DNA from 2 places in the Bartonella birtlesii IBS 325 genome. Region 1 is predicted to be linked to the other one. Evidence: predicted binding sites of a transcription regulator. Region 1 holds the regulator's gene; the other holds the start of a gene.

Evidence for each region. The regulator HrcA, encoded in region 1, represses chaperone genes, less so after heat shock. The targets are predictions, from matches to a motif close to GTTAGCACTCNCNNNNNGNGAGTGCTAAC.
Region 2: the regulator HrcA is predicted to act here: its motif matches at 2,364-2,392, upstream of groES (co-chaperone GroES).

The regions. Positions count from the first base shown of each region.
Region 1 covers NZ_CM001557.1:535,669-539,844, reverse strand. Annotated here, with positions in the region: gene thpR (RNA 2',3'-cyclic phosphodiesterase) at 1-349, shown strand, start outside; gene grpE (nucleotide exchange factor GrpE) at 454-1,116, opposite strand; gene hrcA (heat-inducible transcriptional repressor HrcA) at 1,240-2,310, opposite strand; gene rdgB (RdgB/HAM1 family non-canonical purine NTP pyrophosphatase) at 2,625-3,272, shown strand; gene hemW (radical SAM family heme chaperone HemW) at 3,269-4,176, shown strand, end outside.
Region 2 covers NZ_CM001557.1:150,394-154,569, reverse strand. Annotated here, with positions in the region: gene QWU_RS00735 (alpha-D-glucose phosphate-specific phosphoglucomutase) at 1-393, shown strand, start outside; gene fumC (class II fumarate hydratase) at 826-2,214, opposite strand; gene groES (co-chaperone GroES) at 2,442-2,738, shown strand; gene groL (chaperonin GroEL) at 2,815-4,176, shown strand, end outside.

The DNA of each region.
Region 1 (4,176 bases):
TCCTTTTATGCTACAAATGAAAGGTTTTGAGGTTTTTGGTTCAGAAAATGCACCGCATTCCCTTGTTGTTCGTATTGAGCCTTGTGAAACTCTTAGCCTTTTACATGAAAAGATGCAATCTATTCGGAGCAGCCTGCACTTAATGCCTGATGAAAAACCATTTACTCCCCACATTACTATTGCGAGATTGCTCGATATTAAAGTTGAAGATCTTCCTCCTTATCTGTCTTCTCGGGGTGATTTTTTGTTTCCTCCTTTTGAAGTCAATCATTTTGTTTTATTTTCATCGCCATCTCCCTCAAGCGATGCCCCATATATTGTAAAAGGACATTGGATACTTCAAGGGTAAAGGGTGTTTTAACACCCTTTAAGAGCCCTTTTTTTAACAAGTGTCTTACGAATGAGAAATTCGTTTTTTAAGATCTATTTTTTTGTTAGAATATTTGATGTATTTTAAGCTGAATCAGATTCACTAGAAGGGTTTTTTGTTCCTCCTTTGGCTACACCCACTATAGCTGGGCGTAGAACGCGTTCACCGATAACATAACCTGCCTGTACAACTTGCTGAACAGTATTATCTGGCACATCAGGATTAGGAATTTCAAACATCGCTTGATGAAAATGAGGATCAAATTTTTGCCCTTCTGGGTGAATTTTCTGTACTCCGTGGCGTTCTAGAGCTGCTATCATCGCACGTTCAGTCATTTCTACACCTTCAGCTAATGTTTTCAAACCAGCATCATTCTCCTTTGCTCCTTCTGGAATCGCTTCCAAAGCACGATTAAGGTTATCTGAAACAGATAGCATGTCACGTGCAAAATTAGCAATTGAATAGGTCCTTGCATCCGATACATCACGCGCGGTACGGCGTCGAAGATTTTCCATATCTGCAGCAAGACGTAAAAGCTGATCTTTCAGCTCTTTATTTTCTTCCTGTAAAGCAATTACAGGATCAATAAATTCACTTTTTTCTTCTTCAACCTCTGCGCACGCCTCGGCTTTACGTGTTTTTAAAAACGCATCAGCGGCTTTTTTAAGTGCATCACGATCAGCTGGATTTTTTAAATCGCAATTTTCAAATGAAGCGTCAGTTAATTTGTTTTTTTCTTCAGACATAAAAATTCCATTCCTTCATAAGATTTGTTATTCTCGATATCGAAATTTTGCAGACAAAAATCAAGGGGTATCTACGTATCTTAATATAATGGGCATTTATAATACAAATGTTCACCTGAATGTTTAACGCAACAGTTGTGATACAAGTTGTGCCGTATAATCAACCATAGGAACAATCCTTGCATAATTAAGCCGTGTAGGCCCAATAACACCTAAAGCACCAATAACTTTTTGTTTTGAATCACGATAAGGTGCTACTACTAAAGATGAACCAGAAAGCGAAAACAATTTATTTTCTGAACCAATAAAGATACGCACTCCTGAACCTTCATCTGTTAAATCGAGAAGCTGCGCCATACTTTCACGTGTTTCAAGATCATCAAACAAATGCCGTAACCGCTCTAAATCTTGCTCTGCCTTCACATCTTCAAGCAAATTGCTGCGCCCACGCACAATAAGGTGTATTTTATGATCAGCATCTTCTCCTCCCCAAAGAGCTAAACCCGTTTCAACAAGATGATGAGACAAATGATCAAGCGCAGCTTGTGTTTCTGCACATAAACGCGCAATTTCTTCTTTCGCTTCACTTAATGTGCGTCCCTGAATATGAGCGTTGAGAAAATTCGTTGCTTCTGTCAATTGTGCATGGGTAACTCCTTCCGGTAAATGAACAATACGATTTTCAACCTCTCCTTGTTGCGTGACTAAAACAGCAAGAGCATGTTCTCTATCGAGGCGTACAAATTCAATATGCTTTAATGTCCCTTCATATTTTGTTGCTAAAACAAGCCCTGCCCCACGTGAAAGATCTGAAAGAACCCGACTTGCTTGAATGAGAAAATGTTCAACAGATTGTGCATGACCAGCCTCCTTGACTTGCGCTTCAATATTTTCGCGCTCCTCGCTTGGCAAGTCACCCGCTTCCATAAATGCATCAACAAAAAATCTTAACCCTGATTGTGTTGGCATTCGCCCCGCAGATACGTGCGGTGCATAAATCAAACCAAGATGTTCGAGATCACTCATCACATTGCGAATCGTAGCAGGCGACAATGTCTGTTGCAAAAGCTTTGAAAGATTTCGTGATCCTACAGGTTCACCATCATTCAGATAAGCCTCAACAATATGACGAAAGATATCACGCGAACGCTCATCAAGATATTTTAGTTCTTCATCAATAGGCTTGTGCTTCATTACAATTAATTCACTACTCTAAAAATACTTCCTTCTTATATAAGTTTTGTCAAGGTTTGGTCAAATAATCTAAAGTAGTGCAAAGGCACAGTATATATTTATCATAAAAAAATGCTATCATTAAAAATTAGAGTCTTTATGACTTTCCAATTATTATCCTTATCAAATACAAAAGATTTCATTTAAATGGAATAGCAATAAACATGCAAAAAGATCGGGTCTTGTAAAATCTTTTAAGATCCCTATCATGCGGTCACTTAAGCTAGTTTTCAGCATAAAAATAGCATCCCCCTTTCATTTCTGGAGAAATGTATATGAGAAGAATAGCAACAAAAAAACTCGTCATTGCCACACATAACAGCGGAAAATTGCATGAAATTACCACATTGGTCGCTCCTTTTGGTTTAACGATACAATCAGCAAAAGAGCTCGGATTACCGGAACCAAAAGAAACAGGAACAACATTTGAAGAAAATGCCTACATTAAAGCTTTTGCAGCAGCAAAAAATACAGGACTTCCGGCTCTTTCTGATGATTCTGGCATGGAAGTGGATGCATTGGGTGGTGCACCAGGTGTTTATACAGCTGATCTCGCTCTTCAACCCGATGGCACACGTAACTTTTCAAAAGCTATGCAAAAAGTAGAAGACGAACTCCAAAAAGTTGGAGCATATGAAAAAAGCCAACGGAAAGGTCGATTTATATCAGTTATCTGTATTGCATGGCCCGATGCTCATGCAGACTATTTCCGTGGGTGCGTTGAAGGTACTTTCATTTGGCCACCACGTGGAGACAAAGGTTTTGGCTTTGATCCTATTTTTTTACCAGATGGATATGAAAATACCTTTGGTGAAATGTCAACAGAGCAAAAACATGGCTGGAAACTCAATGATAAAATACCCCTCTCGCACCGTGCGCGTGCTTTCAAGCTTTTAGCAGAAAACCTTTTAACGCTCTCATGAATGAAGCTTTTGGCATTTATATTCATTGGCCTTTTTGCGCTACTAAATGTCCTTATTGTGACTTTAATTCACACGTTCGCGTCCGTGGCGTTGATCAACCACGCTTTGTAACCGCTTTTGAACGCGAAATAGAAACGCAATATTATAAAATAGGTCCACGTCATATTACAAGTATCTTTATTGGTGGGGGTACACCCTCTCTTATGACCCCTCAAACTGTTGATGCTTTATTGCAAGCACTTGCAAAAAAGTGGACGGTCGATGATAAAGTTGAAATCACACTGGAAGCTAACCCATCAAGTGTAGAAGCAGAACGCTTTCGCGGATACAGAGCGGCAGGAGTTAACCGCTTATCCTTGGGTGTACAAGCACTCAACGACAAGGCACTACGACAACTTGGCCGTCTCCATGATGTAAAACAGGCTCTTCACGCTATTGCTTTGGCGCGGAAAATCTTTCCACGTTTATCCTTTGATCTCATTTATGCCCGCCCCGAGCAAACACTCGAGCAATGGAAAGATGAACTTTTTCAAGCCATTGACTTGGCAGCAGATCATCTTTCTCTTTACCAACTGACTATCGAAGAAGGAACAGCTTTTAAACGGCTTCATGCCGCAGGAAAGCTTATCCTCCCCGCTTCAGAACTCGCAGCAGACCTGTATCATCTTACCCAAGAAATAACTACTACACATGGACTTCCAGCCTATGAAATCTCAAATCACGCAATCCCCGGTGCCGAATCAGTACACAATCTTCTCTATTGGCGTTATCATGAATATGCAGGCTTTGGACCTGGAGCTCATGGTCGCTTTATTGAGCACACACCAAATCACTCCTCTACCTCTTCAAAAGCACTTTCCTTTTCCATTGAAAGTCATGAACGTTATGTCACAATTAATGAAAA
Region 2 (4,176 bases), 390 kb from region 1:
TCGCGCCATGATTATGAAGGTGTGGAGAGTGATAAAGCAGAAGCGATTATAGAACGATTACGTACAGATTTGCCACAAGTGGGAACAGAAATTGCTGGATTAGAGGTCGAAAAAGCAGACGATTTTACTTATCATGATCCCATTGATCAGAGTGTTAGCATAAAGCAAGGTATCCGTATTTTTTTCAAGAACGGTGCACGATTAGTGATACGCTTATCGGGAACAGGGACGGTGGGAGCTACTTTACGGCTTTATTTTGAGCAGTATGAAAGAAATCCACACAAACACAATCAAGATTTGCAAAAAGTTCTCCGACCTTTGCAACAAGCAGCACTGAAACTGTTGAATATACCACAAGAATTAGGTCGCACACACCCCGATATTATCACATGAGAGCGCTGAGTCATGTTGTTTTTTAGGATCCTTGTTGGGATTGTATTTGTTTGCTAAGATGGAGGAGTCTGTTCTCATTTTTGAGAGGGTTTTCTTTACTCAAATTTGCGTATGGATGTGATGTCCAAAATCATATGTTGTCGGGCAACAAATGAAGGTTTTAATATTTCTCCTATTTTTTTTGAGAGAAAATTTTGGCAAGGTCTGTATTCTGCTACTTATTGTGGGTGGAGCATATTGGGGGCTTGAGTAGGTTATTATCATCTCTTGAAGTTTGTGCTTTATGCATGGGATGTGCAAAAAATTCTTATCTTTGCAAAAGGGTAATGTATCCAAGGGGGAAGGTATCTTTGTAAGAGGTGCGCATAAAAAGGCAATCGGACCGCGAACGGTCCGATATCTTTTGTTTTAAGACGATTTACATCCTATTGTTTATTGTGGGGCGATCATCTTTTTGGGATCAACCAGACGATCATAATCCTCTCCAGAAACACCTGCTTTTAGTGCTTCAGTGCGCAAAGTTGTATCATTTTTATGCGCTGCTTTGGCAATTTCAGCAGCTTTTTCATAGCCAATTTCTGGGGCAAGGGCTGTCACGAGCATTAAAGAGCGTTCCATGAGAGAGTGAATATGAACGCGATTGGCGCGTAATCCTTGTATACAATGCAAGTCAAAAGAGCGCATGCAATCACCAAGAAGTGTGATCGATTGTAATACATTATAGCCAATAACAGGTTTATAAACGTTTAGTTCAAAATGTCCTTGGCTTGCGGCAAATGTGACGCTGGTATGATTGCCAAAGACTTGGCAGGCAACCATTGTCATTGCTTCGCACTGTGTGGGGTTAACCTTGCCTGGCATGATAGAAGATCCTGGTTCGTTTTCGGGTAAGCTTAATTCACCCAAGCCTGAGCGGGGACCTGATCCTAAAAATCGGATATCGTTGGCAATTTTAAACAAATCAGCAGCTAGAGCATTCAGGCTTCCATGGAAATGTGCAAGGGCCCCATGGTGGGCAAGGGCTTCAAATTTATTGTTGGCGGTTTTAAAGGTTATCCCTGTAAGGGTGCTTATTGTTTGCGCAAAAGCAACATCAAAACCTTTTGGTGCATTGAGCCCTGTTCCAACAGCTGTACCTCCTTGAGCAAGTGTCTGAACGTCGGCAAGAGCTGTTTCAATGCGCTGGAGATTGGCTTCTAGTGCGGCGCGATAGCCTGAAAATTCTTGTGCTAAAGTTAAGGGCGTTGCATCTTGGGTATGGGTGCGTCCGATTTTGATAATGTCGGCAAATTCTTCTTCTTTTTTTCTTAAAGTGGTAATAAGAGCTTCAAGAATAGGAAATAAGTGTTGACGCGTTTGTAGTGTGGTCGCAATATGAAGCGCGGTAGGAAAAGAATCGTTTGATGATTGGCTCATATTCACGTGATCATTTGGGTGAACGGGTGTTTTGTTGCCAAGTTTTCCTCCCAAGAGGAGGCTGGCATGGTTAGCGATGACTTCATTGACGTTCATATTGCTTTGCGTGCCGGAGCCCGTTTGCCAGACAGAAAGGGGAAAATGCGTATCGAATGTCCCTGCAAGTACCTCATCAGCAGCAGTAATGATTGCTTTCCCGATGTTTTGCGGAAGCTTCCCTTTTTCCATATTCACAAGAGCTGCCGCCTTTTTGATAAGGCTTAAGGCATAGATGATGGTGAGAGGTTGTTTTTCACTGCCAATATTAAAATTATGCAGAGAACGTTCAGTTTGTGCACCCCAATAACGGTCTTGACGTACCGAAATTGTTCCAAAGCTATCCGTTTCCTGACGTGTTTCAACCATGATAAGATCCTTTATGTTCACAGGTATAATAAAAAGCTAGATAACGCAAAAGTGAAAAAAGAGGCAAGACTCTTAAGACCTCTTAAAATAAATTATTTTAACAGTTGATCCTTGACATTGAAGAGTGGCGATTTTATATTCGGGTTGATACTAGCACTCATAGTTTAAGAGTGCTAACAAACCCTTTAAGATTAATTCAGTTATACTAAGTTTTAAGGATTTAAAACATGGCTAACATACAATTCCGCCCACTTCACGATCGTGTCGTTGTCCGTCGGGTTGAATCTGAAAATAAGACTGCTGGTGGGATTATCATCCCTGATACAGCAAAGGAAAAACCTCAAGAAGGTGAAATTATTGCTGTTGGCAATGGCGCTCTCGATGATAACGGAAAGCGTGTGCCCTTAGAAGTTAAAACAGGAGATCGTATCTTGTTTGGAAAATGGTCTGGAACCGAAGTTAAAATTAATGGTGAAGACCTTCTTATTATGAAAGAATCTGACATTATGGGAATTTTGGGCTAATTTAGTCTCTCAATACTTCCATTTTGTATTATTTGGTATTTTGTACTTCATTAAGACAACTCCAAGGAGAAATTAAATGGCTGCTAAAGAAGTCAAATTTGGCCGTGAAGCGCGTGAGCGTTTATTGCGCGGTGTTGATATCCTTGCTAACGCTGTAAAGGTGACGCTGGGCCCTAAAGGTCGCAATGTGGTGATCGATAAATCATTTGGTGCGCCTCGCATCACAAAAGATGGTGTATCTGTTGCAAAGGAAATCGAACTGGAAGATAAGTTCGAAAATATGGGTGCGCAAATGTTGCGCGAAGTTGCTTCCAAAACCAATGATATTGCTGGTGATGGTACAACAACTGCTACTGTTTTGGGACAGGCTATTGTGCAAGAAGGCGTAAAAGCCGTTGCTGCGGGCATGAACCCAATGGATCTTAAACGTGGGATTGATGCTGCTGTTGAAGAAGTGGTAGCAAATCTCTTCAAAAAAGCGAAAAAAATCCAAACTTCAGCAGAAATCGCTCAAGTGGGAACAATTTCTGCTAATGGAGCTGCAGAAATCGGTAAAATGATCGCGGATGCCATGGAAAAAGTTGGCAATGAAGGCGTTATTACCGTGGAAGAAGCTAAAACTGCTGAAACGGAATTGGAAGTCGTGGAAGGAATGCAGTTTGATCGTGGATATCTTTCCCCTTACTTTGTCACCAATGCTGAGAAAATGGTGGCAGATCTTGATGATCCTTACATTCTTATTCACGAAAAGAAATTGTCTAATCTACAATCTCTTCTTCCTGTGCTTGAAGCTGTTGTTCAATCTGGTAAACCACTTCTCATTATTGCTGAGGATGTGGAAGGTGAAGCTTTGGCAACGCTTGTTGTCAACAAGCTGCGTGGTGGTTTGAAAATCGCTGCTGTGAAAGCTCCAGGCTTTGGTGACCGTCGTAAAGCAATGCTTGAAGATATTGCAATTTTGACATCGGGTCAGGTTATTTCTGAAGATGTGGGCATTAAGCTTGAAAATGTCACTTTGGATATGCTTGGACGTGCTAAGAAAGTCAATATTTCTAAAGAAAATACGACGATTATTGATGGTGCTGGACAAAAAGCTGAGATTAGCGCTCGCGTTAATCAGATTAAAGCACAGATCGAAGAAACAACTTCTGACTATGATCGTGAGAAATTGCAAGAAAGACTTGCTAAACTCGCTGGTGGTGTTGCTGTTATCCGCGTTGGTGGTGCAACAGAAGTTGAAGTAAAAGAAAAGAAAGACCGTGTTGATGATGCTTTGAACGCAACACGTGCTGCTGTGGAAGAAGGTATTGTTGCTGGTGGTGGTACTGCATTGTTGCGTGCTGCAAATGCACTGACTGTTAAAGGGAGCAACCCTGACCAAGAAGCTGGTATTAATATTGTTCGCCGTGCTCTACAAGCACCAGCGCGCCAAATTGCA